Regions from separate parts of the Salipaludibacillus agaradhaerens genome, predicted to be linked through region 3. Evidence: riboswitches for the same ligand, from Rfam matches in the RefSeq annotation. Region 3 holds a riboswitch; each other region holds the start of a gene.
What was found. A riboswitch is a leader RNA that binds a small molecule or an ion and turns the genes downstream of it on or off. The one in region 3 is predicted to bind thiamine pyrophosphate.
Positions count from the first base shown of each region.

Region 1 (12,350 bases), 740 kb from region 3:
TATGCCACGATACGCAGAGAATTTGTCATGTGTCAGTTTATGTACAGACAAAATGGTCAGTACGAACTTAATCCGAAAGAAATGTGGCCACTGTGATGACATATTTTAGATTGAAGGATATTATGAGAACCAAGAAAGTTTTTACTTTCATTATGTTTGTGAGTTTGTTGTTAAGTTCTTCTCTAGAAATAAGCGCTGCCACTAGTGAAGTGGATATATCCAATGAAAACATAGAGAAAGTAGAGGAATTTATACAAAAGCAAATGGAAAAAGGAAACATACCAGGTTTATCTGTAACTATTGTAAAAGAGGATGAAACAGTTTACCAGAGGGGATTTGGATATGCAGATATTGATAATGGTAGAGAAATAACTCCTGATACCCTATTTGAATTAGGCTCTACTAGTAAGGCTTTTACAGCCTTAGGGGTTCTTACTTTAGTCGATAACGGCACTATAGATATTGATGCTCCTATAACAGACTATATACCCGGGTTAAGTATGACATATAAAGGAGAAGAAGCTACCGTTACAGTAAGAGATATACTTTATCAAACCAGTGGAATTCCATTTAATACTATAAGTGACATTCCTATTTCTGATGGGGAAAATGCCATTGAAGATACTGTAAAGACGCTTGTTGGAGTAGAATTAGATAGCATGCCAGGAGAGAAGTTTCAATATGCCACTATCAATTATGATATTTTAGGCTTATTAATTGAAAAGACATCTGGTATCAAATATGAAGAATTTATCACAAAAAATATATTAGATCCAATGGGATTAACTAACACCTATATGTATAGTAATGAGTTTGAAAAGGATAGAATGGCTCAAGGCTATAAACAATTATTTACGGAGCCCCGAGTGTATCATGCTCCTAATTATGAGGGGAATAAGCCGGCAGGGTATATCATTACAAATTCTAAGGATATGGAAAAATGGCTTAAAATTCAACTGGGTGTCTTAAAGGAATCGACATTTAGCAATCGTGTAATTGAAGAGTCACATATAGCTAATCGTAGAGTTGAACAATTACAAGATGGATCTTCCTACGCCAGTGGATGGTTTGTATACCAAAAGGGAGGCGTTGAAATATCCCATGGAGGAAATAACCCCAACTATTCATCTTTTATCCTCTTTAGACCAGAAGAAAAGATTGGTGTTGCGGTTTTAAGTAATATTAACTCAGCTTATGTTGAGGATATTGGTCATGGGATCAATCGAATCCTATTAGATGAAGATAATAATGGTAGCAATATAAAAGACCTGAACATGATAGCGGACTATATAGCAGTAGCCATCATTTCTGTTTCTATAATGGTTATTACTGTAGTGTTATGGTTAACTATAAAGGCTATAAAAGAATTAAAAGCAAAAAGAAGATTCGTAGATAAGAAAGGTAAAAGGGGTATATTGAAAGTTTTAACTTCCATTATCATGATGATGATTCTGTCATATTGCATTTATTTAATACCTTATCTCCTCTATAGTGGCGTAGATTGGGAATTCATTTTTGTATGGTTACCATCTAGTATAAAATGGGCACTTTATTTGGGATATCCATGTCTTTGGTTAGTCTACAGTTACTTTCTGCTAATTAGTTTTCTTAAAAAGAAAGAGGAACCTGTTGATGTTATCGTTAGTTAGTATTACAAGCAGGTTAGGGAATGCGCTCATAATCATGACCATTAACTAAGCTCTAAATAGTGATGAGAAAACAAAAACAGAACCTTAGAACCGATTTAAAAGGATCGTTCGAAATGCCTTATAAGTAAAGCCAACACGTTGTAAGGAAAAAATGTTTCCAAAGTAAAAAAAATTAAATAAAGGATTATAATTCCTGGAAGTGGGTATGAGATAACTGAATACTATATTTTCCAAAAAAGGAGGGGGAGGTTTTCATTTAATGATAGAAAGTAGCGGGGAGTTGCTGCAGTCTTTCCTTTTGTATGACTAAAAAATCATAAAAGGGAGATGGTCTTATGATGACGGCATTAACGATTGTACTTGTTGTAGCTGTTTTGGCCATTGTGATCAGCTTTATTATTAAATCAAACACTAAAAAATCAATTGATGAGAGTTCAAAACATCACTGTGACCAATGCGACGTTATCATCCCTGAAGACTACATGAAATCATTATGTCCTCAATGTAAAGCCTTTATAGCGAGATGAAACTAGATTAGGGATACTTTGAAGCGAGACAGGATTTGAATCCTTGTCTCGCTTTTTCATGTAGTGCCTTTCAACGCCTGCATCTAGCTAGTCATTATTTTAAAAAAACATGTCGGCATGCCGTCACGGAAGCTTCTTTTTTTGGCAAAATATTAGCTACATAAACTGCAATTATCGACACGATCTTGCGATGATCACTATAATGACCTTTCATAACATTTTTTAAGCAAAAGACTTGAAAGTCAAAAAAGGTCAAACTATAATAGTGTTAAAAGGTCAAAGATAGTCAAAGTCAAAAGGAGGTTATATCTATGATGTGTCAACAATGTCAAGAAAGGCGAGCTACTGTTGGATTGAACATTCAGGTGAATCAGGAGAAACATCAGCTTCGTTTATGCCGTGTGTGTTTTGAAAAGCTACAGGCGGAAAATAAAATACCATCCCATTTTGGAGGAGGTATGCCACACGATTTATTTAACCAATTTGGCTTTTCAAATATGAATGCTAACCAATATGATGAGCAACAAGCTAACCGTGGAGGGGGAGTGCTTGATCAGCTAGGTCAAAATGTGACCCATGCAGCAAAAACAGGATTAATCGACCCGGTCATTGGACGAGATGAAGAAGTAGAGCGTGTGATTGAAATTCTTAACCGTCGTAATAAAAATAATCCAGTGCTTATCGGAGAGCCTGGAGTTGGAAAAACTGCGATCGTTGAAGGGCTTGCCCTTAAAATAAGTGAAGGAAACGTCCCTGCTAAACTACTAAATAAAGAGGTCTATCTACTTGATGTGGCATCTCTCGTTGCTAACACAGGTATACGAGGACAATTTGAAGAGCGTTTAAAACAATTAATTGCTGAATTACAACAGCGTAAAAATGTTATTTTATTCATTGATGAAATCCATCAGGTCGTTGGTGCAGGGTCAGCAGAAGGAGCGATGGATGCAGGGAACATTCTTAAACCGGCACTTGCACGAGGTGAATTACAAGTTGTGGGAGCGACAACCTTAAAGGAATATCGAACGATTGAAAAAGATGCGGCACTTGAACGGCGCTTTCAACCTGTGATGGTGCATGAGCCTGCACTTGAAGAAGCAGAAGCGATTTTGAAAGGGATTCAAGCGAAGTATGAGGATTACCATCAAGTTTCCTATACGGCTGAAGCTATTACCGCTTGTGTGAACCTGTCACATCGTTACATCCAAGATCGTTTCCTACCTGACAAAGCGATCGATTTACTTGATGAAGCGGGATCAAAAGCCAATCTTGTTTCGGGAGCTCAACCTCAAGGAGAGGTTGACCAACGACTTAATGAGATCATGAAAGAAAAAGAACTTGTACTAAAAGAAGAAAATTATGAACAAGCAGCTAAATTACGGGATGAAGAAGAACGTCTTGTAAAGCAACTTAATAAAAACACAGATACAAAAGCAGTTGTTGACGTCTCACAAATTCAAGCCATTATTGAGAAAAAAACAGGCATTCCAGTAGGGAAACTCCAAGAAACTGAAGCTTCGAAAATGAAGAGCTTAGTAGATAATCTAAATAAAAAAGTGATCGGTCAAGAAGAAGCTGTGAAAAAAGTAGCTAAAGCTGTCCGAAGATCACGCGCAGGCTTGAAAGCAAAACATCGTCCCATTGGCTCATTTCTATTCGTTGGCCCTACAGGCGTGGGGAAAACCGAATTGACAAAATCATTAGCAGAAGAGCTCTTTGGCTCAAAAGAGGCGATGATCCGTCTTGACATGAGTGAATATATGGAGAAACATGCCGTGTCTAAATTAATCGGTTCACCTCCTGGTTATGTTGGACATGAAGAAGCCGGGCAGTTAACAGAAAAAGTTCGCAGAAACCCTTACTCCATTATCTTACTGGATGAAATTGAAAAAGCCCATCCAGATGTGCAACACGCCTTTTTGCAAATAATGGAGGACGGCCGTCTCACTGACAGTCAAGGACGGACAGTGAGTTTTAAAGACACTGTGATTATCATGACAAGCAATGCCGGTGTTGGTTCTAAAAAAGTGACAGTCGGTTTTGGAGCAAATGAAGCGTTAAATCAAACCTCTCTATTAGACTCACTCTCATCTTATTTTAAGCCAGAATTTCTTAATAGATTTGATGCGATTATTGAGTTTAAACAGTTGGAGAAAGACCATTTAATGATGATTGTAGATCTCATGCTCGACGAATTACAAACGACATTAACGGAGCAGAATAGGACGCTTCACGTCTCAGCAGAAGCAAAAGAAAAGCTTGCAGATTTAGGTTATCACCCGTCATTCGGTGCGCGCCCTTTACGTCGCACTTTACAGGATCAAGTGGAAGACCGCCTCACCGATTTAATTCTTGAGGACGATGCCATTACCAACATCTCTGTGACCGTGGAAAATGGTGAAATTAGTGTGAGTGTTTAATAGCGCAGCACCCAGTGGAAGACAAGGAGAAAAGAAAACGAGTTGTTACAACTGACTAAAGTTGAGAAGTTTCTTTTTCCATAAGTTATCTAAACTATAGGAAACGCCCTGATTCCAGTATGGCAATGGATTCAGGGCGTTGTTATTACATATTTATGTCGATAGACTGTGCTTAAATCTTCTTCTAATCGAATTGGCAATGAGCAGGAATAATGAAAAGGGGCGTTAGTATTAAGAACTATTAAGCAGCATTATCTCATCCTAAGACATATGCGTGTGCGTGTAAGTTTGGAAGTGTATATTTTCTTTTAGATGTTTTCAAATAGGAAAAGTTGAAGATTTGTCAGACAATAGTCATGTTAATAGTCGATAACGCCTCGTGAAAATAACTAGATAATATTATTTCTAGTCTCTAATTATATGACGTAAGTCTCATTTTTAAAGTTAAATGTTTTATATAAGTTATAAGTGGAACGAGAGAGGATGTATGGAGAAATCCTAATAGTCTGACAATTAGATTGGAGGATTGATCCGGTATGACACATCGGATTGTGAGCCACAAAGCATTATGTCTGTATAAAGAATAGCACCTTATCTCAAATTCAGTCAGTATGTGATATTAAAAGAATTTATAGGAGGTATGTGTGATATGGTACAAGATTTATATCCATCTAGATTAAATGAGAAGGCATCTATTTTTGAAAGGAAAGATCCTGTTATCCATAACGAAAAAGCGTATGAGGAAGGTCCTTTGTCGCGAAAAGAGTTGAACTTTTACGACCAAAATGGCTATATTATGTTGGAAAAATTCTTTGATGATGACCAGCTAAATATGATGAAGCAAGAGCTTCAGTATACGATGGACCAAAACCGTCATCGCGACTCTGATGAGGTGATAAAAGAACCGAGCAGTAATGAAATTCGTTCCATATTTGAAGTTCATAAAGACGGAGGTTTTTTTGAGAAGCTATCTCAAAATGAACGGCTCGTTAAAATTTGTGAACAGATTCTTGGCAGTCAAGTGTATATTAACCAATCGCGAATAAATTTCAAGCCAGGCTTTAAAGGAAAAGAGTTTTATTGGCATTCAGACTTTGAAACTTGGCATATGGAAGATGGGATGCCGCGAATGCGCGCATTAAGTTGCTCCATCATTTTAACAGATAATTATGAGTATAACGGGCCCCTTATGCTTATACCTGGTTCCCATAAGTGGTACGTCTCCACATCAGGAGAAACACCTGAAGATAATTATAAATCGTCATTGCAAAAACAAGAAGTAGGCGTTCCAGACAATAAAAGTATGGAATGGCTCGTTAAACAAGCTGGCGGTCAAATTGATCGTGCTACTGGCCCGGCAGGCTCCGTTTTATTATTTGAATGTAATACGATGCATGGGTCTGCCGGTAATATTTCACCGTATCCACGGAGTAACGTCTTCTTCGTCTATAACTCTATTAAAAATAAGCTAGAAAAGCCGTTCGGTGGTACGGAACCTCGTCCTGAATTTTTAGCTAATAGGGATAATGTCAAACCAATTGAACCAGCCAAAAGTTTAAACTACTCACGTAAATATTAAATAGCGTCATAAAGTGCTTGCCTTTATAATGGGGCAGGTGCTTTTTACGTAGCCGGCTTAACACATGAAATAGAGGAATCCAAATCAAATGGGGAAGAACAGTCATGAACATGCTATATTGTTGTTCACTTTAAAAGCGAATCACGTTACGTTTGTCTCAGTATCTTCATTTAATTATCTTTGAAAGATACAATTTATTTTCTATCTGTAGGTGTTTACAATTACCGGAAAGGTCAGTACAATAGAAGACAATATGATAGCCGTGTTCGCACTAGGGGCGCTTTAGCTGAGAGACAGGTGTAAGTCCTGTTAACCCTTTGAACCCGATCTGGATAATACCAGCGTGGGGAAGTGCAGGTACACACATGTAGCCTGGTTATTAAAGGGGCTTTTATTACATGGACGTAACTGCATCTTCCTTATTAGGAAGGTGCGTTTTTTATTTGTGCGAGACTCATAGACTAAAAGTGACGCTTCAGTGAGGCGCGGTGATCATATAATGAAAATATGTAGGAGGCCATTTATTATGCAGGGGTTAAGTTGTGGAACGAGCAGAATTGTAGGGTGTCGATTTTCAGTATACCCTATGACAGACAATTTCGTGGATGTCATTAAAGGAGCATTGGAGGAAGTGGATACATCTAAAGTGTGGCAATACACCGATGATGTAAGCACGTGTATTCGCGGTCGTAGTGAGCATGTGTTTGATGTAGCTAAGGCTATTTTTATTCATGCGGCGAAAACAGGGGTTCATGTTGTCTTCAACGGGACTTTTTCAATTGGATGTCCGGGAGACTCAGAAGGAGACACGTATATGTCACAGGATGATAGGCGGATGAATGAAGAGAAATCCCAAGCTGAAAAGGTGACTGCCGCTTCACAATTCGCCCTTTATCCTATGAACAATCCAGATTACATGCAAATCATCGCTGATCAAGTACAGGTTGCCGAAAAGCATGGCACTTTCACAAAAGGGGTTCATTATGCGAGCCGATTAGACGGTGATGCAAATGACGTCTTTCGTACGTTGGAAGAGGCATTCACGAACACATCGAAAACATCAGATAGAAGTCATGTGACCATGACGGTAGCCATCTCAGCCAATAGTCCATCAAAAAAAGACATGTAGGAGGGCACTACGTATGATGAAGCAATGGAAGTTGAAAGAAATCGTATTAATGTCGATCTTTGGCGTTGTTTTCGCTGTCATTTATCTTCTGTTTTATTTTTTCGGGCAAGGGTTGCGAAACTTTTTAACCCCTTTTGGTCTCGCGCCATTTGGCTACGAAATCATTTTTGGCATTTGGTTTATCGTGTCGATCATCGCAGCATATGTCATTCGTAAACCAGGAGCCGCCTTTTGGTCAGAATTAATTGCAGGAACTGTGCAAGTATTAATCGGAAGTCCAGCTGGTCCGAGATTAATTATATCTGCAGCGATTCAAGGGATTGGAGCAGAGATCGTATTCCTCGCTACGCGTTATCGTAACTTCTCGCTTCATATTCTTGTGCTTGCAGGGATGTCTGCAGCAGTATTTAGTTATGCATGGGGATGGTTTTCTTCCGGATTAGCCGCACTTACTCCGGGTCTCATAGTAGCGACACTGGCTGTAAGAATATTAAGTGGAGCGCTACTCGCTGGTGTTCTTGGGAAATATATCAGTGATCAATTGGCACAAACCGGGGTTTTACGAGGATATGCGTTAGGAAAGGAGCGTCAGGAAAAACGTGAAAAATCAGCATCCTGATGACCGTCATCCGATCATTCGTGTGGAAGATCTCGTATTTGCTTATGAAAAAAATCACGAGAAGCCTCTTATTGATCACGTTAGTTTCACTCTTGAAGAAGGTGAGCTGACTCTTTTAATGGGGGCGAGTGGATCTGGAAAAAGTACACTAGCTCTTAGTTTAAATGGCCTGTATCCAGAAGTGGTAGAAGGTTTTCAACAAGGCAGCATTTTTTTTCGAGGTCTCCCTTTGGAAAGCTATGAAAAAGGGGTAGTAAACAAGCATATCGGCATTGTGTTTCAAGATCCAGAAAGTCAGTTTTGTATGGTGACGGTTGAGAATGAACTAGCTTTCACCATGGAAAACTGTTCAATTCCGAGAAGTGAGATGAAAAAACGTATGGACGATGTGCTGAAGATAACGGGTTTAACTAACATGAAAAAGCGTGCCATTCATGAATTGTCTGGTGGTCAAAAGCAAAAAGTTGCCTTAGCTTCTGTCTTATTATTGGAACCGGACGTCCTTATTCTTGATGAACCGACAGCCAATTTGGACCCAGTTTCCAGCCTAGAATTTATTGAGCTCGTAGCAGAACTTCAACGGAAAACACGTTTAACGGTTGTGGTCATTGAGCATCAATTAGATGATTGGCTTCCTTTCGCACACCGTATTCTTGCTTTAGGGAAAAATGGGCGTCTCTTTGCAGATGGAAAACCTAAAGACGTGCTAACGGAGGAAGCCGACCAATTTAAATCTGAAGGTATTTATTTACCGTGCGAAAAAGCAAGCGTTCAAAGTCCAGTTGCTAATGATCCCTATGACAGCCATGAGGCGATATTGCAGATAGAAAACTTAACGTTTAATCGAAAAGAAAAAAAGATATTAACAGAGTTGAGCGTATCACTACGGAAAGGTGAGTTTATCGCGATTGTTGGAGAGAACGGGGCAGGAAAATCGACACTTCTTCAAGTGATGGCAGGATTACTATCTCCTAAACAAGGGAAGGTCATTTTTCTTGGTAAAGCGCTTGATGAATGGACTGAAGGCGATTTGCGTCGGGCCATGGGATTTGTTTTTCAGAATCCCGAGCATCAATTTATTACCGATACTGTAGCTGATGAATTGGCATTTGGGATGAGGCTTAACGATCAGAATCCCTCTGATATTGAAAATAAAGTGGCAGAACTTCTTCATCATTTTCAGCTAGAAAATCATCGATGGCACAATCCTTTTTCCTTGAGTGGCGGTCAAAAAAGGCGTTTAAGTGTGGCTACGATGCTTGATGAGACACCTGAGCTGTTGTTATTTGATGAACCGACATTCGGTCAAGATGCCCATACAACCACTGAATTAATGAAAATTATCCTCGATTTGAAAGCAAACGGAACGACGATTGTTTTTGTGACACATGATATGAATCTAGTGGATATGTATAGTGAGCGGGTTATCGTATTGGATGAGGGACGGCTAGCGTTTCAAGGGATACCAGCAGAGCTATGGTCAGATCACGAGCTCGTCTATCGCGCACGGCTGCGGCTTCCGCATCGTTTGCAAAAGCAAGTGAAAGCAGGGGAAGTCATATGATTTCATCGGTAAATCCAGCGATTAAAATGACGGCAATTCTCATTCCTGGTGTCCTGCTGAGTTTTAGTTTTGATATTTTCACTCCGCTTGCTTACTTACTATTTATTATCACGGTTACGTTTTTATTTAGTGATATTCCGTTAAAAAAATGGCTGCTTGTGTTTTCTCCATTTGTTTTTCTGGCGTTAGGGTTTGCTTGGATGACGGTGCTATATACGAGTGATGGGTTCAGTGATGGTGCCTTATTATTTGAATTTTTATGGTTTGAAGTAACGACAGGAGGTGTCATGGTTGGGATCAGCCTTGCACTTCGTTCCCTTTGCTTTGTTGCTTTATCATTATTGTTTGTTCTAACGACAGATTCTACCGCATTTATGCTTAGTTTGATGCAACAATTCAAGTTGCCGCCTAAGCTGACGTATGGCATACTTGCCGGCTATCGTTTTTTGCCCACCTTTAAACATGAATTTGAAGTGTTAAAACAAGCGCACCGCATCCGTGGTGTGGGAAGAGCTAAAGGGATTAAGGGACGTATTAATCAATTTCGTCGCTATGCCATTCCGTTGATGGCCAATGCCATTCGCAAAGCTGAACGGGTTGCGATTGCGATGGAATCGAAAGGCTTTACTGGCTCGACTGATAGGACGCATTATCATTATATGACAGTAGGAAAAAAGGATTGGATATTTTTTGGCGGCATTGTAGGCGTCTTCTTTCTCGTCATTTTCGTCTCCTATTCTCTCGGCTATTTAAATATTTTTGGTCATCAATTTGGTTAATAAAGAGAGAAGCACTCAAAAGTTACGGAAGGTGGCTGGAAAACTGAGGAGAGCTGCGTAAAAAAGCAGGGTAGATGCTGAAAGAAGAAAGGTTAATGCTGAACAGTCGAGTAGAGTTGCGTAAATAATCGAGTTTGATGCTGAAAATCGAGGAGTTACTGCTGAATTCAAGGTCAGCAGCCTCATTATAAAGAAGGTTATCACCAAAATGGGATAACCTTCTTCCTTTCAAACCGAAATGTTAGTACGTAATAGGTGAACCTGGTCCTAGATCAATACCGAGGTACATCCAAAGAATTAACATCACTGTCCAAGCGATTGTAAAGAGGACCGTATAAGGGAACATAACCGATATGAGCGTTCCAATCCCTAGTTTTTTATCATATTTCTGGGCAAAAGCAATAATAAGGGCATAATATGTCATTAATGGTGAGATAATATTCGTCGTTGAGTCAGCGACGCGATAAGCCATTTGTGTCAATTCCGGTGAGTAACCGAGCTGCATCATAATTGGCACAAACACAGGCGCCATCATCGCCCATTTCGCTGAAGCACTTCCGATAAATAAGTTAATGAACCCTGCCACGAGAATAAAACCGAGTATTAGTGGAATCCCTGTTAAATTAGCAGCTTCAAGTGCTTCAGCCCCATAGACACCGAGGACAAGTCCCATGTTTGTTTCGGCAAAATAGGCCACAAACTGACCTGCGGTAAATGCAAGCACGATAAACATCCCCATGGAAGCCATCGTATCTGATAATTGATTGGCCACATCCTTATCATTTTTAATGTTACGTGTGACAAGACCATAGACAAGTCCTGGGATAAAAAACATGATCATAATGATCGGAACGAGTGAACTCATAAATGGTGATTGAACAATCCCGCCATCTTCAGCGCGTAGTGGCCCATTTGCCGGGACAATCGTTAATGCGAATAAAATGGCACCGATTAGAAAAGCAATGCCGGCCCAAATGAGGCCTTTTTTCTCAGTAGCATCCAATCCTGTAAGCTTTTCACGATAATCCCCTTTATAGTCGCCTAGTCGAGGTTCGACGAGGCGCTCTGTCACCCATGCTCCTACTATAGTTAATAAAAATACTGACACGATGATAAAGTAATAGTTCATGGCAATGTTCATGCCTTCTGCGTATGCTGGATCAATAATAGCAGCTGCAGATATGGTTAATTCACCAAGCATGGGGTCTGTAGCTGAGAGGAACAAGTTGGCACTGAACCCGGCTGATACACCAGCGAACGCAGCAGCCAGTCCTGCTAACGGGTGCCGACCGATTGCTGCAAAAATGACAGCGCCTAGTGGGGGCAACACAACATAACCAGCATCAGAAGCCACACTTGACATAATACCTGCAAAGACAAGCCCTGCCGTGATTAACACGCGAGGTATGGAAAGAACAAACCCACGTAAACACGCACTAATTAATCCCGTTCGCTCAGCTAGTCCGATCCCTAACATCGTAGCTAAAACAACCCCGAGTGGTGCAAATCCAATGAAGTTATCGACCATACTTGAGAACACATATTGCAAGCCTTCAGTGCTCATTAAGTTGGTGACTTCGACAATTGTACCTTCTTCGCCTGGATGCTCTACACTGATCCCAAAACTTGAAATAATACCTGATAGGATGATCACAACTACAGCTAAAATAGCAAATAATGTGACCGGATGAGGAAGTTTATTCCCCGTTGTTTCAACTATATCAAGGAACTTTTGAAATAACCCTTTACGTTTTTTCTCCAATCTAAAAACCCCTTTCATACTAAACTGATGTCATATGAAGTCAGAAAGCCCATCTCATTTTTAGGTCATCGAAAATAATCACTCCCTAGTATATAGGTTAGAGAACATAATTTGAATATATTTTCAAAAAGTAGGAAAAATGGAACATTGAAGGTACTTTCTGAAGGGGGATAGGATAGATCATTTAAAAAATCAGTAATATAGTTTTATTTGTCTTCAGTAAAAATGATAGAAGGTTTGAAAGTTTATGTATTATAGGGGGATAGTGTATGGGTCTTTTTTAGGTTAAAAGTAATAGTTTTAGAGGACCGAAATTATCGTA
Region 1 is NZ_KV917378.1:1,823,644-1,835,993, reverse strand. It holds gene BK581_RS08720 (DUF2087 domain-containing protein) at 1-96, shown strand, start outside; gene BK581_RS08715 (serine hydrolase domain-containing protein) at 96-1,649, shown strand; gene BK581_RS08710 (hypothetical protein) at 1,985-2,176, shown strand; gene BK581_RS08705 (ATP-dependent Clp protease ATP-binding subunit) at 2,488-4,596, shown strand; gene thpD (ectoine hydroxylase) at 5,246-6,175, shown strand; TPP riboswitch at 6,439-6,542, shown strand; gene BK581_RS08695 (YkoF family thiamine/hydroxymethylpyrimidine-binding protein) at 6,702-7,304, shown strand; gene BK581_RS08690 (ECF transporter S component) at 7,318-7,923, shown strand; gene BK581_RS08685 (ABC transporter ATP-binding protein) at 7,904-9,487, shown strand; gene BK581_RS08680 (energy-coupling factor transporter transmembrane component T family protein) at 9,484-10,266, shown strand; gene BK581_RS08675 (AbgT family transporter) at 10,508-12,028, opposite strand.
Region 1: another riboswitch for thiamine pyrophosphate. It lies ahead of BK581_RS08695 (YkoF family thiamine/hydroxymethylpyrimidine-binding protein); the one in region 3 lies ahead of thiC (phosphomethylpyrimidine synthase ThiC).

Region 2 (12,350 bases), 940 kb from region 3:
CAAAAAGTCACCTTTTACAAGCTGCTGAAGAAGGCTACGATGTAGATTTTTCTTCTCTCGTAGAAACGGAACATCTCCAATTGATCGAAGAGGCTGTAGATCGCATCGGCCTTGAAGATGGCCTAAAGCCTCTAAAAGAAGCTCTTCCAGAAGAAATCGATTATTTTACATTAAAAGTATATATTCAAGAGTATCTCATCCACTCTTAAGATAGAAGCATAGATTATGTCATTATCAAATCCAATCGGCGACTAAGTTAATGCCGATTGGATTTTTGTATAAACAGCTATTTTAGACAGCCATCTTCCTGAAAAAGCGGCTCTTGATAGTGAAAATTAGGTGATACAAGCTCGTCTTTGTAGTCTTGATGAAAAATATGGGTCGTAGCTGGAGATAGAGGTGGTATGAGCCAGCTCCATGTTCCTGTAAGGGGTCTACCGCTCGCTTTCTCACGCTTTTCAAATTGCTTGAACTGCTCAGCAGCCGTGTGATGATCGACGATACTGACACCTTTTTTTTGAAAGGAATGCAGCACGGCACGATTTAACTCTACTAATGCTTTGTCTTTCCATAACGATGAAGCCTTTGTCATATCAAACTCTAATTTCTCAGCCACGATAGGTAATAAATTATATCTTTGTTCATCAGCAAAGTTCCTCGCGCCGATTTCAGTCCCCATATACCAGCCGTTGAATGGCACTGTTGGATATTCGATCCCACCAATTTCAACCATCATGTCAGTAATAGCTGGCACGGCGTACCATTCTAACTGTAAGTCATTTAATTTATCTGTATCCGGGTGACTAATCGGCACTCGAAGTACCTCGTCCTCAGACAAATCACGCCATCTCACACTGCCATCACCCAATTTAATCACCAGTGGCAGAACATCAAAAGCTGATCCCTCTCCACGCCATCCTAGTGATTCGCATAAAGCTGTGAATGACTGCGACGCTGGATCACCTATTATATGTGGTCCGGCCTCATAACCTGCATAACGAACAAGCTGATGGTTGAGTATTCTCACAGGCTCTTCACCGTGTTTTCTTGGTGCAAAAAAGGTCATCATTGGTTTGATTTTACCACCGTTAGTTGCTAAGTGTAGATGTGTCGTTAATTCGTTAAAAACCGCTTCTTCGTCAGTACACAAACGGGCATCACGTACAGTAAGTGTATGCCAAAACAGACGACCGATACACTTATTAGCGTTTCGCCACGCCATTTTAGCCCCATGCTCTAGCTCTGTAAACGTATGTTCATAAAAATTCGTCTCTTGAATGTCTTGTTTTATCGTCATAAGACGCTCTTCTATTTTGTCCTCCATTCCTAACTCTTGATAGCATGTCCGAACAAACGCTTCCGCTTTTTTGAATAAATTTGTCATGATTGCCCTCACTTTTGTTATACTTTCTCAATTTTTTTGTTCCTCTAATTATTATTATGATAGTATAGAGATGATAGAAAAAACAATAGTTTAACCACTAGGGGTGCCTTCGGGCTGAGATAAGCGATTGCTTAATCCCTTTGAACCTGATCTGGAACAGCATGCCAGCGTAGGAAAGTGGAACGACTCTTTTCACCTTTCGTTCTGCGCGAACGGTTTTTTATGTTTCATTTTACTTCTAAAAGATGTAAAATAAGGAAAGGGGTTAGAAGATGTTACCTGTTAATGAATTACGAAACATTATTCAAGAAAAATCTCCGCTTATCCACAACATTACAAATGTGGTGGTAACAAATTTCACAGCAAATGGCCTTTATGCCCTCGGTGCCAGTCCTGTTATGGCATATGCTGAAGAAGAAGTAGCCGATATGGCCAGTGTGTCACAAGCGTTAGTCATTAATATTGGCACGTTAACTAAACCGGTTGTTAATGCCATGCTACTTGCTGGTAAAGCAGCAAATAAAGCGGGCGTTCCTATTATCCTTGATCCAGTAGGTGCTGGGGCGACACCTTATCGAACAGAAACGGTCCAACGATTATTAAACGAGCTTGATATTACGCTTATACGGGGTAATGCTAGCGAAATTGCTAACCTTTCAGACGAGAATGTCAAAATGAAAGGCGTCGATTCTACTGCTGAAGTAACTGATGCGGCTGAGATTGCAAAAAATGTTGCATTAAAATGGAAAACCGTGACGGCACTTACCGGAAAAACAGATGTCATTACCGATGGTCACATAACGTACACCGTTGAAAATGGTCATGCTCTTCAATCCAAAATTACGGGAGCTGGTTGTTTATTAAGTGCTGTCACAGGTGCTTTTATCGCTGTCCATGATAATGTCGTCGAAGCTGCCGCCGCTGCCATTGGCTTTTATGGGGTAGCCGCTGAACATGCTGCAACACGTCGTGACAATATGGGGCCTGGCCATTTTCAAATGCACTTTCTCGACGCCCTTTATGACTTAAAACCAGAAGATATTGAGCAACTCATCTCGATTCATTCTTAGGAGGACAACATAATGTTACCTAAAGCTCTTACGATTGCCGGCTCTGATAGCGGAGGCGGAGCGGGTATTCAAGCGGACCTTAAAACCTTTCAGGAACTTGACGTGTTTGGTATGAGTGCGATTACTGCCATTACCGCACAAAACAGTCAAGGTGTCAGCGGGGTGTATCCTGTCCCACCCGAAGGTATCTCGCAACAGATTACAGCTGTGGCGGATGATATTGGTGCTGATGCGGTTAAAACCGGCATGTTATTTGACGAACCGACGATTAAAATCGTTGCTGAAAAAGCCGCTAATTATAATTGGACAAATTTAGTTATTGATCCTGTCATGGTATCTACATCAGGAGCGAAACTTCTCCAAGACGATGCCATTGAGGCACTTAAAACACAACTATTTCCGTTAGCAACAATTATTACGCCAAACATTCCTGAAGCTTCAGAAATTACTGGTCGCTCCTTAACCACTTTGGAACAACGAAAAGAAGCAGCCAGAATGATGTACGAGATGGGAGCTCGTGCCGTATTAATTAAAGGCGGTCATCATCTTGATGAAACTAAAATTGTTGACCTCTTGTATGATGGAACGACTTATGTTTACTTATCAGTTCCACGACTCAACACCCGTCATACCCACGGGACTGGCTGTACATATGCCGCCGCAATTACAGCTCATTTAGCTAAAGGTCTCCCTTTAATAGACGCTGTTAAAGAAGCGAAGACATTTATCCATGTAGCGATTAAACATGGTTTTGCTGTTGGCAAAGGGCCTGGCCCGACGAATCACGCTGCCCCACGTTTCTACAATGAACCATTACATGAATTGGAGGTGATCACTGAATGAGCGTGTACACACAAGATGACGTCAATTCTCGCTTACGTCTTTATTTCATTTGCGGTAGCACGAATGTGAATCGTCCACTTCCAACAATTTTACGAGAAGCGATTTCAGGTGGTATTACAATGTTTCAATTTCGCGAAAAAGGTACAAACAGTCTGACTGGGGACAAAAAACTGGCATTAGCCTGTGAATTACAAGCGATTTGCCAAGAACATCACATCCCCTTTATTATTAATGACGATGTAGCATTGGCTATTAAGCTTAATGCAGATGGCATCCATGTGGGACAAGGTGATGAAAGCGCCGCTTCCGTTCGAGAGAAAATTGGGAGAGACAAGATTCTTGGTGTATCTGCCAACACGTTAGCCGATGCAAAACAAGCCATAAAAGACGGGGCAACCTATATTGGGACTGGTCCTATGTATGAGACCTCTTCAAAAGATGATGCAGATGACGTATGTGGACCTGAGAGAATTAAAGAATTCCGGCAAAGAGGGTTGACTATTCCTATCGTTGCCATAGGTGGCATCACAGCTGATAACACTCCTCCTATACTAGCAGCAGGTGCCAACGGCGTGTCTGTCATTTCGGCCATAGCCGGGGCATCCTCACCAGCTGAAGCTGCCGCTAGATTCAACAAAGCAATTGTTAACAAATTTTAATACTACCAAAAGTTTCGTGTGAAAACATATCATTAAACAACGTTAGGAGGGGATTTTATTGGATATTGGCAAAAGAATTAGGTTTTATCGGCAATTAAAGGGACTTACACAGACAGATTTGTGTAAAGGCATCGTCTCACCTTCTCATTATAGTAATATAGAAAGTGGACGATATGACGCCTCCTACGATATACTAAGGTTGCTAGCGTTGCGTTTAAAAGTTCCTACCGATTACTTCACCCATCATGATCATTACTCTATGCGAGTGGAAAAATTATTAGGTGCTTACCAACTTTCGTTAGAGAGCTCTTTAGCTGATGCAGAAGCTTTTCACACTAAACATGAACAAGATTTTGCATTTATTCCGTCGTTAGAGCAAGAATTACAATACCTTTTAATCCAATGTAACCACGCTTTAAGAAGATTTGATCTAGAAGAAGCAGATAGCATTTACAAACATATTTCTTTTTACATGGAAGATTTTGATGAAAAGAATCTATCAAAATCAACGCGTTTTCATTACCATTTTATTAATGGGCTTAAGTATTATTTAAGCGGGGACTACTCTAAAAGCTATTATTATTATTTAAATGCTTTAAAACATGTTTCTCGTGATATGGATACAGCTAAAACGAAATTCAACTGTGCTCAACTTTTTTATGTAATGAATGATTATTATCGTGCTTTATTTTATATCAATGAAGCGAAGGAAATTTTTGAGAATGTCAATCAGATTTCTAAAACAATCGATTGCCACACGGTAAAAGGACAGATTTTGATAGAATTGAAAGAATATGATCAAGCACATCATGCGCTAAATAAAGGATTGTCGATTGCCCGTGATCACAATTATGTGAGAGAAGAAGCGGATTTACTACATACACTCGGCATGCTTCAGGTGGATGAAAAAGATTATCTTTCTAGTATTGCATCTTTTAAACAAAGTCTTGCTATAAGAGAACGAGAGATTAAGAAGAACAATGGCAATTTCGTGCCTAACCATAGCTACTATTCATATCACTGGTTAGTTCAAACACATTTATTAGCGGGGAAATATCATGAGATGCGCGAATATTTAAATAAAGCTGATGACTACTGCTTCTCTGAACACCATTATTACCAATTACTCGTTTATGAAGCAAAGTTAGACTACGCACTCGGTAATGAAAAAGCTTATGAAGAAAAAACTGACAAAGCTTTAAGTTACCTTTACAATAATAAACTTTGGCGATTTGTTGAAGATGCCGTTACTGACTTTAGTCAGTATTATTCTAAAAAAAGGCAGTATAAAAAAGCAAATGAATATTTGCGCATGGAAGTCGATGTTTACAAAAAATCTTATGTGAGGAGAGATTAACATGAAAAAGAAATTAGCTGTATTATTAACTGTTGTGGTTCTTGTTGGAGGTGCCCTTTCTCTAACGGCACAAACTGAACAATTTGATTCCACACATACAAGACAAGCTCCAATCGTAGCTTAATAGAAAAAGGCACCCGACATCCGGGTGCTTTTTCTATTTGTGTTACTTGCTTCAGCGCCCAGTGAAGTATCTTCTTTAGCCGATACTTCAGTCAGTGCGTTTAAATCTCTATCCTAATTTGTTAATGGTTTAATTAGCTCGCTAATTTACCACAGATAACAACCGTCCGTAAAGCTCCCGGCTCATAATAGAGTGGAGAGCTAACTCTATTTAGCCGGGAGAGAAAGGTGCTAATGACCTGATTAACTCGGGCCAACAGGATGTTGGTCACACAAGCGTTTTCGCAGGACGCGAAGACGTTAGCTTGTGTTCCTTATCAGTGGAAGAAGAACGAAAATTCCCACTGATTGAAGGTTCGTATTATTTGAAAAAACGGCCTTTTCTTATACTCATCATCACTTTTCGACTGCAATGTTTAAGTGGGTACCTAATGTGCAATCAAAGTAGCCCATGTCTGTCAATTTCAATTGAGGAATAACAGGTAGACACATGAATGATAAGGCAGAGAACGGATTAAAATTCCCTATAAAGCCTAGCTCTACTAAAGCTTCATCTACGCCTTTCATTTTGGCTAATGTCTCTTCTATCGCACTTGCCGACATAAGACCTGCAATTGTTAATGGTAATGAAGCAATCGGTTCCCCGTGCTTGACAATGACCATACCGCCCTTCATTTTTTCAACTTCGTTAATCGCTTTTAACATATCTTTGTCATCGGCTCCCGCTACGACAAGGTTATGTGAATCGTGAGCAACTGTTAAGGCTATGGCACCTTCTTTAAGCCCTAACCCCTGAATAAAGCCCAACCCAATATTCCCTGTTTGATGATGGCGTTCAATAACTGCCAATTTTAGCAGACCATCCGCAGGCGAGCTAATAAAGCTCCCATTATACTGAGGCGGCTCCACAATTATTTTTTCCGTTACGAGGCTGTTTGGCTGTAGTTTAATGGCATATGCCTGACCTAAACTGGATGCAGGAATCGCTAGTTTTTCTAAGGTAACCTCGGGCGTGTTAACAGTATGAGTTAAATTTTCTGGCAGATGACGTTCCTCCACATCCTCCGGTAATGTCTTACCATCTTCAGCTACCAATTCTCCATTTTTGAAGACATGTGAAATTGTGAATGAGTCTAGATCATTAACTAATAAGAGATCAGCTAAATAACCTGGTGCTACTGCCCCCTTCGTTTTTAAACCGTAACATTCTGCAGCGTTTAACGTAGCAAGCTGGATAGCGAGAAGTGGATCGAGACCATGTTTTACTGCTAAACGGATATTCGCATCAATGCTCCCTTCTGCCATCAACTCATCAAGGTGCTTGTCATCGGTGCAAAATAAGAAACGGCGAGCGTTAGTAACGTTCACTTGCGGTATAAGCGCTTGTAAATCCTTTGCAGCAGATCCTTCTCTTATAAGGACATAAAGGCCTTTTTTTATCCGCTCAGCTGCTTCCTCAGCTGTCGTACATTCATGATCCGTTGTAATTCTAGCTGTCCCATATACATTCATAGCTTCAGCATCGAGTCCTGCTCCATGTCCATCAATAAGCTTTTCCTTACTTAGGGCGTCATGAAGCTTTGCCATCATGTCTGGGACTCCAGCGGCTGTCGAGGGATAATCCATGACTTCCGCTAATCCTAACACACGCTCATGATCATAAAATGGGGCTAAATCTTCTGCTGTAAGTGTGGCTCCTGAATGTTCAAACGGTGTTGCTGGCACACATGAAGGTAACATAAACAAAACGTCTAAAGGCACCCCTTCTGAGTCTTCAAGCATAAATTGTATACCATCAGTTCCTGTAACATTTGCAATCTCATGGGGATCAGTAATGACCGTTGTCACACCATGTGGGATCACAATATCGGAAAATTTATGGGGAGGAACCATAGAAGATTCAATGTGGACATGCCCATCTATTAATCCAGGTACAACATACTTTCCTTTTGCATCAATTTCTTTTTTTCCTTCATAGTTCCCTATTCCGACAATCATCCCGTTGTATATGGCTACGTCGCCTTCTTCAATTTCCAATGTGAAAACATTAACGATTTTACCATTTTTTATAACTAAGTCTGCTGGTGCTACTTTATTTGCTACGTGTATGCGATTAATTAAGTCTTTTTTTTCTGCCATTTCTAACGCCCCTTTTTAATGAAACGTCTCTGGCCTGTTGCCAAAGACGTTCGTCATCATCAATCTTCAACGTATATTCATGCCTTCACCGGAGATGACTCTCTTGAATGACATATTTTCTGAGTATCATGTCGCAAGCTTTGTAAGTAAAGCTATGGTTGTATAAATTGATTAGTACTATTATAACGAAATAGTCGTCAGACATCTACGTCCACTGTTAAAATTGTCAAGTTATTTCACAGTGATCATTACCCCACTCTTTTCAGCCCATTTATGTGAAGATCGGCATTACATTTTAAGCTAAACATGTCCCGTGGTCTTCTTATTCAATAAATGTTCCTTGTTTCAGTCTCCTTCACAAATGCAGCGTTTCTACGAGCCTTTAATTAATAACAGAAGGAAACACTATACGCTCAAGATATGATCACTTGCAGCTGATCATCAACAAAAACAGCGTGTGAAGAAGGAATCTACCATATTCAACACGTTAACAACTTCCATAGTCGCTTATAAACTTGGATGGCGCATTTTCAAGGAGTAGCAACTAATAAATACTTGGATAACTACCTAAATTGAGTTCGTTGACTTGAATTGAGCAAACAAATAGCATTTGAGGAACGAATCAAACAAATGCTTGTCTCTGCTTGCCGAAAATCAAATCACTTACAATAGACATGTTAAGGCGTTCTAAAAGGTTAATTATTGGATTCATATTTGTTACTTCCAGGGAGTTTCTTGATTTTATTCCATGCTTCTATCGCTTCTTCACGACTTTTCCCTTGATTTTTAGGGTCTGCAAAAAAATCACGAATGAATTGGTTATATTCGAATTGAGGTGCAATTTTTTTCTTGTAAGAAGGGGCTTTTTTGCGTTCTTCTTCCTCATACCAAGCGTCTACAACGTCACGATAAGTCCGTCCAATGTTGTTTTTAAAATAGTTTTGAATATAGGTCGAAAAGTGAAATTTCGGGATTACTGTCTTAAAAAACGCCCTTACATCTTGACTACAACGATGATTTTCTGTAATGACTGTATCCAGACTTAAATCTGTTTGTGGCTCTATTTTTTTATTTACTCTTGAATTTCTGATAGGCTTCTTTATCTCTCCCGTCAGAAGAAATGTTTCTATTTCTATCGGAAATATCTATTTTAGAACCAGAAGCACTTATTTCATTTTCCCTACAAAATGATTGTAATTCTTCTTTTAACCAATAGTAATCTCTAAAACTATCTATACTAATATCTTTTGTTAGATTAGGTCTCATAAAACACACCTCCATTACAACTCAACCATTATAGAACAACCGTTCCTATTAATCAAATTTAATTTAATTAAAACAATAAGTTTACGAAAAGAAAAGAACGCTAGTTAAAAGCGGCATGATGCATTTTTTCAATGGTAATGTATGCAAAAACTGATGAGATCGTATTCTCATCAGTTTAAAAGCATCACTTATTATTTTCTCCAAGCTTCCATAATCGGGCGATGTTTTCTGCTGTTTGTTCAAGATATTCATGTGATACGCCCTTTAAATCGTCAAAAGTGACGATATTGGATAGTGAGCTGAAAACAGCGTCAATGCCTTCATGATAGACAGATTCATAACCTTCACCAATGCTTCCACATATGGCGATAACAGGAAGATGATATTTTTTGGCAATACGTGCCACGTGAACAGGGGTTTTCCCATGTTGGGTCTGGTGATTAATACCGCCTTCTCCCGTTATGACGAGGTCAGCGTGTTCAATATAGGCTTCAAGACCTGTCACATCAGACACAATTTCTCCCCCTTTTTCTAAGGATGCTGGAAAGAAGGCAAGGAAGGCTGCCCCGAGACCGCCAGCGGCTCCAGCACCTTGGACCTCATCCACGTGATGACCGAGGTCTCTTTCAATCACTTGCGCATAATGGTGAAGCGCTGCATCAAGCTTCTTTATGTCATCAGCTGTTGCTCCCTTTTGTGGACCATAAATTGCTGAGGCGCCATTTGGTCCTGTTAGTGGGTTATCCACATCGCAGGCTACGCGTATTGTTACATCGTTAAGCCGCGGATCTAAGCCACTCATATTAATTGCCGCTAATTGTTGCAAGTTGATTCCGCCTTGCTTCAACTCGTTTCCATCAATATCCATTAAAGAGCCACCAAGAGCTTGAAACATACCTGCTCCACCATCATTTGTTGCACTGCCACCGATACCGATAATAAGCTTTTTGATGCCAAGGTCAAGGGCTCCTTGAATGAGCTGACCAGTCCCATAAGAGCTCGTTATTTTTGGGTCCTTTAATGCATTTGGCACGTGATGAATGCCAGATGCTGATGCCATTTCGATGACGGCTGTTTGATGATCACCGAGAATACCGAAACTAGCTTCGACCTTCCGTCCTAATGGATCCTCAACTATTTTCGTCACTAATCGTCCACCTGTAGCATCTATTAAGGATTGGACAGTTCCTTCTCCACCGTCTGCCATCGGACACGTCACGATATTCGCATCATGCCAAATTTTTTGCAGTCCAGTCTTTATCGCATTGGCCACTTGCTGGGCTGTTAGCGTTTCTTTAAATGAATCGGGCGCCACGATAATTTTCATTTTAAATTCCTCCCTCTTTAAAATAGTTGGAATACGCCGAAAAGTAATGTCGATATAAGGGCAAGCGTCAAACCAACGAGTGACTCGTAAGGAATAAGCTTTAGGCGTTCTTGAATGCCCATGAGGACACTGCCTGCTGTAGCGTGGAAGAAGCTGCCGTGCGGCATATGGTCAAGCACTGTTGCTCCCGCATGTATCATTGCAGCACCAGCGAGTCCGGCTACACCCAATTCTAATAACGTGCCACTAAATACTTCACTTGCTACAACTGCTCCAGCTGTAGTCGAAGCTGTGGCACCCGACATGAAAATACCTGAAGCAGGTGCCAGTGCATAGCTTGGCAAACCTACAAATTCAATAGCATCGATTAAGACATATTGTAATCCTGAGTTAGAAATAATTCCGGCTAACGTTCCAGTCCCTAGCAATAAAACAGCTACCGCTGACATTTTTCCTAAACCTGTAATGACGAATGCATTTAATTGCTTTATTTTCCCCATTGCGAGAGCGCCTGCAATTCCGCCTACAGGCAAGGCTATCATCGGATCGACTTCGATGCCAGCTGTTGGTCTAAGTACGAGTAAGAGAATAGCTGTAAGCGGTGCCACAATAGCTGCTAATAATGGTGGATGATCCTTTTCTGAAGATTGTTCAATGTCTTCTGCTTTGATCATTGTCCCTTTAGCAACTAATCGTTTCGCTAAAATATAAGTAACAGCCACTCCGAAAATAGCTGGAATGATTCCCGCCGCCATAACAGAGGTCAACGGTACATTAAAGGATTCTGAAATAGCGATTGTATTAGGGTTAGGAGACATAATATTACCTGCTTTCCCCCCACCAACCATAGCTAATAAAATGGCAGTTCGAGATAATCCTGCCGTATAAGCAATCGCTAAGGCAATCGGCGCCACGGTAATGACGGCTACATCCACAAATACACCTACAGCAGTTAGCAACATCGTCGCCAATACTAAGGCGAGTAACGCTTTCTTTTCACCGAGTTTTGTAACGACTCCCTTGGCGATGGATGCCGCTGCCCCAGATTCAATGAGTACACCGGCTAATATTCCGGCAGCCAAAATTCTAAGGACTGCTGGAATAATTCCTTGCGCCCCTCCCATCATAAGATCAACCGTTTCTGTTAAACCCGCTCCACCTGCGAGCCCACCAATTAAGGCTCCTGCAACGAGTGCATAAACAGGGGGGACTTTTCGTAAAATAAGAATAATAGATATGACTAACGCAATAATAGCTCCTAATGCACTGACTGGCATGATCTCACTCCTCCGTTTAGTATTAATGTCATTGTAAGCGTTTTAATCGACAGTTTCATTGTGCATATGCTCAAATGTAAACGGATTCTCTTCATTTTTTTTGTGCATTAACGTCTATGAAAAGGTGTTTTTTAACACACAGCTCACATAAAGATAGAAGAGATCTACGAGTCGCTGCGGATGCTTTCCTGTCAGTTCATATATTTTATCTAAGCGATAATGGAGCGTGTTTCGATGAATAAACAATGCTTTTGCAGTGTGGGTAATGGATCCGTCATGCTTAATAAACGTTTCCAAAGTTACTAATAGATCCGCATGCTGATCTTGTGTCAATAGTGGTTTATCTACAGGCAAACGTTTAATAGATTCATGGGTTAAAAGGTGATAGAACAAGACATCCACTGTCTTCGTTTTGTAAGCGATAACGTTCTCATCACTTCTCATGAGTAAGCTCATTTCCATTGTTTTTACTGCTTGTTCATAAGAGTAAGCGATGTGCGAATAGCTGTCATAAATAAGCCCTGTTGTAAGCCTAAGCGGCTGGCCACTAAAATAGTCAGCCCACCCTTTAGCTGTATTTAACAGATCACGATCTGTTTTCGCCGTTTTAACGACTACAATCGTATCCTTTATGAGACTGAGCAAATCTTGTTTGTGCAGTAATGGCTTTAGCGCTTTTTCGAGCTTGTCTAGTTCATGCCGTTTGTTTTCATATGTCCCCCCATTGTGCGAGATTAAAATGATGCCACGGGTTTTGACTAAATCAATTGAAAGCATATCCGCTTTTTCTATGAAATTGTTATCTAAAATACCTTCTCCTGACACCCACTGATTAACAAACTCTCGCGTCAATCGCTCATCATATTGCATCTGTTTTAGTAAAAATGCCTGTTCAATAATCATTT
Region 2 is NZ_KV917378.1:1,618,808-1,631,157, forward strand. It holds gene recQ (DNA helicase RecQ) at 1-209, shown strand, start outside; gene BK581_RS07785 (nitric oxide synthase oxygenase) at 287-1,384, opposite strand; TPP riboswitch at 1,474-1,577, shown strand; gene thiM (hydroxyethylthiazole kinase) at 1,657-2,454, shown strand; gene thiD (bifunctional hydroxymethylpyrimidine kinase/phosphomethylpyrimidine kinase) at 2,467-3,297, shown strand; gene thiE (thiamine phosphate synthase) at 3,294-3,956, shown strand; gene BK581_RS07805 (helix-turn-helix domain-containing protein) at 4,015-5,313, shown strand; gene BK581_RS20435 (hypothetical protein) at 5,315-5,437, shown strand; gene ade (adenine deaminase) at 5,833-7,575, opposite strand; partial or broken gene BK581_RS19905 (IS1595 family transposase) at 8,012-8,238, shown strand; partial or broken gene BK581_RS07815 (DUF6434 domain-containing protein) at 8,271-8,841, opposite strand; gene BK581_RS07820 (glycerate kinase) at 9,026-10,168, opposite strand; gene BK581_RS07825 (GntP family permease) at 10,186-11,445, opposite strand; gene BK581_RS07830 (CdaR family transcriptional regulator) at 11,560-12,350, opposite strand, start outside.
Region 2: another riboswitch for thiamine pyrophosphate. It lies ahead of thiM (hydroxyethylthiazole kinase); the one in region 3 lies ahead of thiC (phosphomethylpyrimidine synthase ThiC).

Region 3 (7,765 bases):
AGAAGAGCAGCGTGTATATTCATATCACTAAGCATTTCATCATTGAAAGCAACAACTATCATTCCCGTTATCCATTCATGACAATATTCATTAATGCCTGTTTTGTAATACCACTTTTATTGAAAACTGAAATAAGGTTACCAATTCCATCACCCATGCATTATTAGGAATTATGGGGATAGTAGGGGCCTATTTAGGGTTTTAATTTACCATTTTATTTTCTGCCACTCCCTTTCTCACTTCTAAGAAAACGAGCGACCCAAAGAAGAAAATCAGGGGAGAACTGAATCAAACGGTTCTCCCCTATGCCTAGCCTTACAGTTTGATAACAACCGTATACTCATTACTCTGTCTCAAAAAGAATGTTAATGACTTCTTCTGTTGCTCTTGCGATAAGGGCATCATCGTGCTCTGCATCTCGTTCTTCTTTACTTGTTAGTACGGAAAGGATAATCGGGTCTCTGTCTGGCGGCCAGATGATGCCGATGTCGTTGCGAGTCCCATAAGAGCCAGAGCCCGTTTTGTCCCCAACTTCCCAACCTTCTGGTACGCCTGCACGGATAAGAGCGTCACCCGTTGTGTTTCTCTTGAGCCAATCGATTAGTAACGCTTGTTTATCGTCTGCTAGTGCATCTCCTAAAGTAAATTGTTGCAGGCTTTTTGCCAATGCTTCCGGTGTACTCGTATCTTGAATGTCCCCAGGTTCTACATCATTTAATTCAGGTTCTATTCTTTCAGGCTCGGTTACATTATCTCCAATGGCTCGAAGTCCTTCTTTAAAGCCTTCCGGTCCACCGATTTCATGAAAAATTAAATTGGCAGCTGTGTTATCACTGTAGCGAATCGAGGCATCACTAAGCTCTTTTAATGTCAATCCTGAATCGATATGATTTTCTGTTATCGGATTGTAGTTGACTAAATCTTCACTTGAATAGGTGATGAGTTCATCTAAATCCGCTATCGATTTTTGCTGAAGAAGGACGCCAACAGAGAGTGGTTTGTGGGTAGATGCATAGATAAAACGCTCATCAGAACGATATGTAACCGTCTTACCTGTACCCGTGTCTAATGCATAAACTCCTAATCGGGCATCGTATTCTCCCTCTAATTGGCTAAAGGTGTCTTCTACCGTCGGAGTGGTTTTTTCAGATTCTTGTTGATCAGAACTGGCCTGTTCCTGGTCACTCGAACATCCGAAAAATAGAAAGGTTCCTAAGAGAATGGTACATGTTAATTTTGTGATCTTCATATTAATCTCCTTTCGACTTTATTTATTTTGATGAGTCTTAAAATAATGGTTGGAGCCAATAGTTTATAGACTACACCTGTAATCTAATATTACGCATGTAATCTAAAATGTCAACAGAAATTTACAACTTTAAATCTAAATGTTAGAATTTTATTGTTTTAGTGAGAGGGGAAAGAAAAATGACTAAAAATGGAGATAATAAAAATGACATTGCCACATATAGTACTTTTTCTTGTGTTATCAACGGTAACCATCACGGTAATCCTACTCCTAAGGAAATTTTTTTATAAACAATTATCAGCAAAATGGCGCTATCATTTATGGTTTTTGCTTATTTTTGCTTTAACCTTCCCGTTTATACCCGTTCACCTTGTAGAGATCCCAAGCTTGTCTTTGATCCATGAGAGTGAAGGAAAGCCGTCTTCTTCGACTCAGGATAGTTGGCGTTTAGTGGATCAATCGGAAAATTGGGTGAATGATTTTGGCACTTCTGTCAGCCGTTTTGACCATTCATTCGTCCAATCATTTTTCATCATTATTTGGGTTATAGGTATGGTCCTTTTCTTCCTTTTGGCATTGTATCATTATGCAAAGTTACAACGTCTTATATCAGCTGCCACAGAAATAAAAAATGTAAAGGTGAAAAAATTATATAGCGACTGTATACGAAAGCTTGGGGTAAAGAAGCGTCCAAAGATTTTAGAGACTTCGAGTGTACGTTCCCCGATGACATTCGGTTTGTTTAACACCTATATTTTACTGCCAAAGGATATGGCATCCTATTTATCTGATGATGAAATAAACTATGTCTTGCTACATGAACTGCACCATTATAAGAGCAAGCATATTAAAGTAAATTTTTTATTTGTCCTATATCAGATTGTTTATTGGTTTCATCCGCTTGTATGGAAAGCTTTTAAAATAATGCGTCTTGATCGGGAAATGGCTTGCGACACGGAAGTGCTACATTCAATAGATCGATGCGATTTTGAAAAGTATGGAAAGACGATCATTCGATTTGTGGAGAGGAATAAGGAATCAGCTATTTTAAATTTAGCAACGCCATTATTAGGTTCTGAAAAACATATAAAAAGACGGATGATCCATATTGCTTCTTTTACTGAAGAATCGAAACTATTAAAATTAAAAAGTATGTTTATTTTTATCGTTATCACGCTGTTTTTAATCGCTCAATTCCCTCTTTTATCGGTAACCGCTTCTTCTAGTGAGCGCTATTTATTTGATGATCAGCGGGCGATATATGAAGATTTGAGTCGATACTTTGGAGAGAATGAAGGTAGTTTTGTAGTATACAGTGCGAGCAACGATGAATATCAAATTTATAACCGAGAAAAAAGTGTCATGAGAGTCTCTCCTAACTCTTCCTATAAAATGTTCACCGCGTTAATGGCGTTAGAGGAAGGTGTGATTACAGGAGATGATTCACTATTAGAGTGGGACGGCTTACAGTATGATTATGAGGAATGGCATGCCAATCACGACTTAAGAACCGCCATGAGCTACTCGGTCACTTGGTACTTTCAAGAGTTAGATCGACAAATACAAAGAGATCGTATTCAATATTATTTGGAAATGTTCGATTATGGTAATAAAGATCTGTCGGGACGGTTAGACGAGTATTGGCTAGAATCGTCTTTAAAGATTTCGCCTATTGAACAGGTAGAACTCCTTCAATCATTTTATATGAATGAATATCATTTTAAAGAAAAAAATGTACAATTAGTTAAAGAGGCCATAAAGTTAGAAGAAACTCAAGAAGGCACGCTTTTTGGAAAGACCGGTACAGGGATTGTGAATGATCGAGCTGTAAACGGTTGGTTTATAGGATTCGTCGAAACCGAAACGGATACGTATTTCTTTGCAACGAATATCCAACATCAAGATCATGCGTATGGAAGTAAAGCTGCTGAGATTACGCAAGCCATATTAAGTAGCAAAGGGATTTATAAATAATGTGAATAGAAGGAGGAAGGAGATGTCTAATCGACTGCCTAGTATTTCTGAATCCGAGTGGGAGATCATGAAAGTCCTTTGGGAAAATAGCCCTCAGACTGCCAATCAAGTGATCCAGGCTATGCAAGAACAAACGGATTGGAAACCAAAAACAATTCGAACGCTTCTCGATCGATTAACGAAAAAACAGGTCGTAGGGGTTAACAAAGATCAAAAAGTGTATACCTTTTTCCCGTTATACTCGGAAGATGAATGCAAACGCGCAGAGGCACAGTCTTTCATTAAAAGAATCTATGGTGGGACGTTCAAACCGATGCTGGTTCAGTTTATCGAAGAAGAATCTCTCTCGAAAGAAGAACTGGACGAACTGCGGTCCATTTTAGAGCGTAAACGAGAAGAGAAATAAATCAATGCTTCCAATAAATCCTCTACATTATACCGAATTGCTATTTTTTTCATAAGTTTCTCAGGCATTAGGTATAACTTTTGTGGCGATAATGAATAACAAAATTAAAAGCAGAGAGCTAACTCTGCTTTTAATTTTGACCTTTAAACTGATGGGCATATCTTGTTATTTGTGGCGCATACAGTTTACCAAACTATTTTTATTCGAGCCATGTCTGCTTCAACTTTTGCGGCAGCGACAGAATGGCATCCCATATGAATCACTGATATAACTTTTTTCCAGACTGTTTAAATTCGTTCGCTTTTTCTCTCATTCCTTTTTCGATGGCTTCTTTTGTGTCTAGCTTGTTTTCTTTAGCATAATGCCGGATGTCTTGGGAGATCCTCATACTGCAAAATTTCGGTCCACACATGGAACAGAAATGCGCTGTTTTGGCCCCTTCGGCAGGTAACGTTTCGTCGTGATATTGCAATGCTAACTCCGGATCTAATGATAAATTAAACTGGTCTCTCCAACGAAATTCAAATCGCGCTTTTGATAGAGCATCATCTCTTTGACGAGCACCAGGATGTCCTTTTGCTAAATCGGCAGCATGTGCGGCGATTTTATATGTGATTACACCTTCTCGAACATCGTCTCGATTTGGTAAACCTAGGTGTTCTTTTGGTGTCACATAACAAAGCATCGCCGTGCCATACCATCCAATCATGGCAGCCCCAATAGCCGATGTAATGTGATCATATCCAGGGGCTATATCAGTAGTCAGTGGTCCAAGTGTATAAAAAGGTGCTTCTTCACATACCTCTAGTTGTTTATCTATATTTTCTTTTATAAGATGCATCGGCACGTGCCCAGGTCCTTCTACCATCACTTGTACATCATGTTCCCAAGCGATCTTGGTTAGTTCCCCAAGAGTTTCTAGCTCTGCAAATTGAGCTTCATCGTTTGCGTCTGCAATTGAGCCAGGGCGTAAGCCATCACCTAAAGAAAAAGCCACATCATACGTTTTCATAATCTCACAGATGTCTTCAAAATGAGTATATAAGAAACTTTCTTTATGATGATAGAGGCACCATTGCGCCATGATCGATCCACCTCTCGATACAATCCCTGTTAAACGCTTTGCTGTGAGAGGCACATATCTTAAAAGAACGCCAGCATGAATAGTGAAGTAATCCACACCTTGTTCTGCTTGTTCGATGAGTGTATCACGATAAATCTCCCATGTTAGGTCTTCCGCAATTCCATTCACTTTTTCAAGTGCTTGATAAATAGGTACCGTACCAACTGGGACAGCGGAATTACGAATAATCCATTCCCGTGTCGTATGAATGTTTTTTCCTGTTGAAAGGTCCATAATAGTATCAGCCCCCCAACGGGTCGCCCAAGTCATTTTTTCCACCTCTTCTTCAATAGATGAAGAAACAGCTGAATTACCAATATTCGCATTAATTTTAACATGGAAATGTCGGCCTATGATCATAGGCTCTGTCTCTGGATGGTTGATATTAGAAGGAATAATCGCTCGCCCTCTTGCTACTTCATCACGAACAAATTCAGGTTTCATATTTTCTCTTATTGCGATGAACGCCATTTCAGGTGTAATAATCCCTTTTTTAGCATAATGAAGTTGTGTGACATTTCGGCTTTTTTTTGCACGTAACGGCTTTCTTTTCAAACCAGGAAATACGTTACGATGTGCACGAGGATCATGTCCATCTTGATAGCCATTGTCTTGGGGCTTTATCTCTCGCCCTTCATATTCCTCTACATCATTTCTTTCTCGAATCCATTTGCTTCTAAGCGTAGGGAGACCTTTTGTTATATCAACGGCATAATGACTATCTGTATAGGGGCCGCTTGTGTCATAAACACGAACTGGCGGATTTTCTTCTTCCCCAAAGCTACCAGTAGTCGGGCTTAACGCAATTTCACGCATCGGTACTTTCATATCAGGTCTACAACCTTCTACATATACTTTTTTACTCCCTGAAAAGCTAGACATGATGGCAATGTTTTGTTCATTGAATGAAGATGTTGACATTGATTCAATCTCTCCCTTTTAAAAAATGTAGTAAGGGACGAGACCAAGAACATATCGAGTGGGACATGCCATAAAACAACATAAAAAAGCCGAATCCATAAAAGTAGACCCGGCTTTATATGTAGAAGTTAATTCATAAAAAAAGATGAGCTTTCTAACTTCCCCACGCTGGTATGATCCAGATCAGGTCCAAAGGGTCAAGAAACTTTAACGCGTTTCTGTCTCAGCCCAACTCATTGGACTCCCCTAGTTATTTCAATTGAATTTGTTTCAAGAATACATCAACTTCCATAAAAATGAAAGGGTTTTAAAAAAGTTAAAAGTAAACATTGAGTTATCCTCATAACGCTTTAAATGGCACGACTTTCTTTGAATCGTCCTTTCAACGCGAGTGGGCAGGAAGCTAGAGGTTATTTTGACGGTGAGAGCGCCTGTGGTAAGACTTGCTTTGACATATCGCTGAACCTTGAACAGGCAAGGCGCCATATTAAGACATCATACATCTGGTAGTAACTGAGTGAGGCAATTTCATCATGATGTTTAAAATACAACAGCACGTATAAATTGGAATAAATTTTCTTTAGTATGAGGGTGATAATTAGTGGGGCTTTCGTTCTCATCTCTATTTTGTGCCTGAGGTTAAAGACGGTTAGTTGTGATAAAAAAGGACAGAACATAAGACGACTCCCTAAGGATTAAGTGCAGTCTGAAGTGAAAGTCACAGCCATTATTGCAACTTTGGTCAATGTTTGCAGAGAGCCTTTTCATGATCAGACTCAACATTCAACAAACAAGTATACTCAAATATCTTGTGAGTTTAACTTCTCTGTTTCTTTTAGTGATATATATAGTTCCTGTCGATCAGGTTAACGATTTAGGGGAAGAAAAACAACGAAGCTATACAATAAGAATGTATCTTATGTATAGCTCTTCATAATTTTATGTTGCTACTGATTTTTCCTGTTTCCAAGTGTATTTGAAATTACAAGGCTTAAAAAGCTTAGGATTAATAAATTCAACTTTGTCCAATTCACCTGAGAACTCTTCAATAGAAAAATCTATTCGGAGTATTTTGCTTTTATTAATACATGTTTTGGCTTCCTTTTTTGAAATCATAACCCAACTATTTGTAGCTATATTGTAGGAGCTGTGAGCGAGAAGTAACTCTCCACTTATCAGTTGTAACTCAAGATGATAAGTTCCAGTCTTTGTAATAGGTAATAGCATAGAAGAGTTTCCTTTTAACTGTCCCTTTAAAGTTGACTCTCCTTGTTCTTTTCCTATAAGTATAGGTTTCCTAAGGAAAAAAAATATAAGGGAAATAGAAAGAAATGCAGAAATTAAGAAGTATATTTTCGTGACCATCCTACACCCTCCTTTAACTTAGGCGATTTTGGTAAATGACCTAGTGAACTTTCTTCATGATGTTCAAGAGAATGACATTTAGCTACTCCAACTCGTTGCGAGGTGTATATACCTGTATGTCCAGAAAACATATAACTGATGGCACAGGCCGTGAATAGATAGACCGCAGCCTCTGCTCCAAATAACTCAATTCCCATAATAAAACATGCCAAAGGTGTATTGGTAGCTCCTGCGAAAACAGCGATAAATCCTAATCCGGCAAGTAAAGGTGTAGGTACACCAAGAAAGCTAGATAGCGTGTTTCCTAGAGTAGCACCAATCGTAAACAGGGGGGTAACTTCACCACCTTGGAATCCTGCCCCAAGAGTAATTGTTGTTAATAACATTTTCCAGAAGAATGCAAGCGGTGAAACGTCTCCTTCAAATGATTCGTGAATTAATGGAAGGCTTAACCCAGTATAATCTCTAGTACCTAATATTAGAACAATAGTGACAACGATAGCCCCACCTACAAAACTTTTCATCATTGGGTTTTTGAAATAAGTCGAAAACAGTGATTTAAACCCTTGTGACAATTTACTAAATAATAGGGCTGTTAAACCGAAAATGATACCCGCTAGGATAATTTTTATTAATAAGATTACTGAAAATTCAGGGATGACGCCAAGGCTATAATGGGTGTGCGGAACGCCCCAAGCACTAGTAATTCTATCACCTATTAAAGCGG
Region 3 is NZ_KV917378.1:2,564,422-2,572,186, reverse strand. It holds gene bla (class A beta-lactamase) at 344-1,249, opposite strand; gene BK581_RS11955 (BlaR1 family beta-lactam sensor/signal transducer) at 1,454-3,223, shown strand; gene blaI (penicillinase repressor BlaI) at 3,246-3,629, shown strand; gene thiC (phosphomethylpyrimidine synthase ThiC) at 3,889-5,673, opposite strand; TPP riboswitch at 5,817-5,931, opposite strand; gene BK581_RS11940 (hypothetical protein) at 6,613-7,038, opposite strand; gene BK581_RS11935 (voltage-gated chloride channel family protein) at 7,014-7,765, opposite strand, start outside.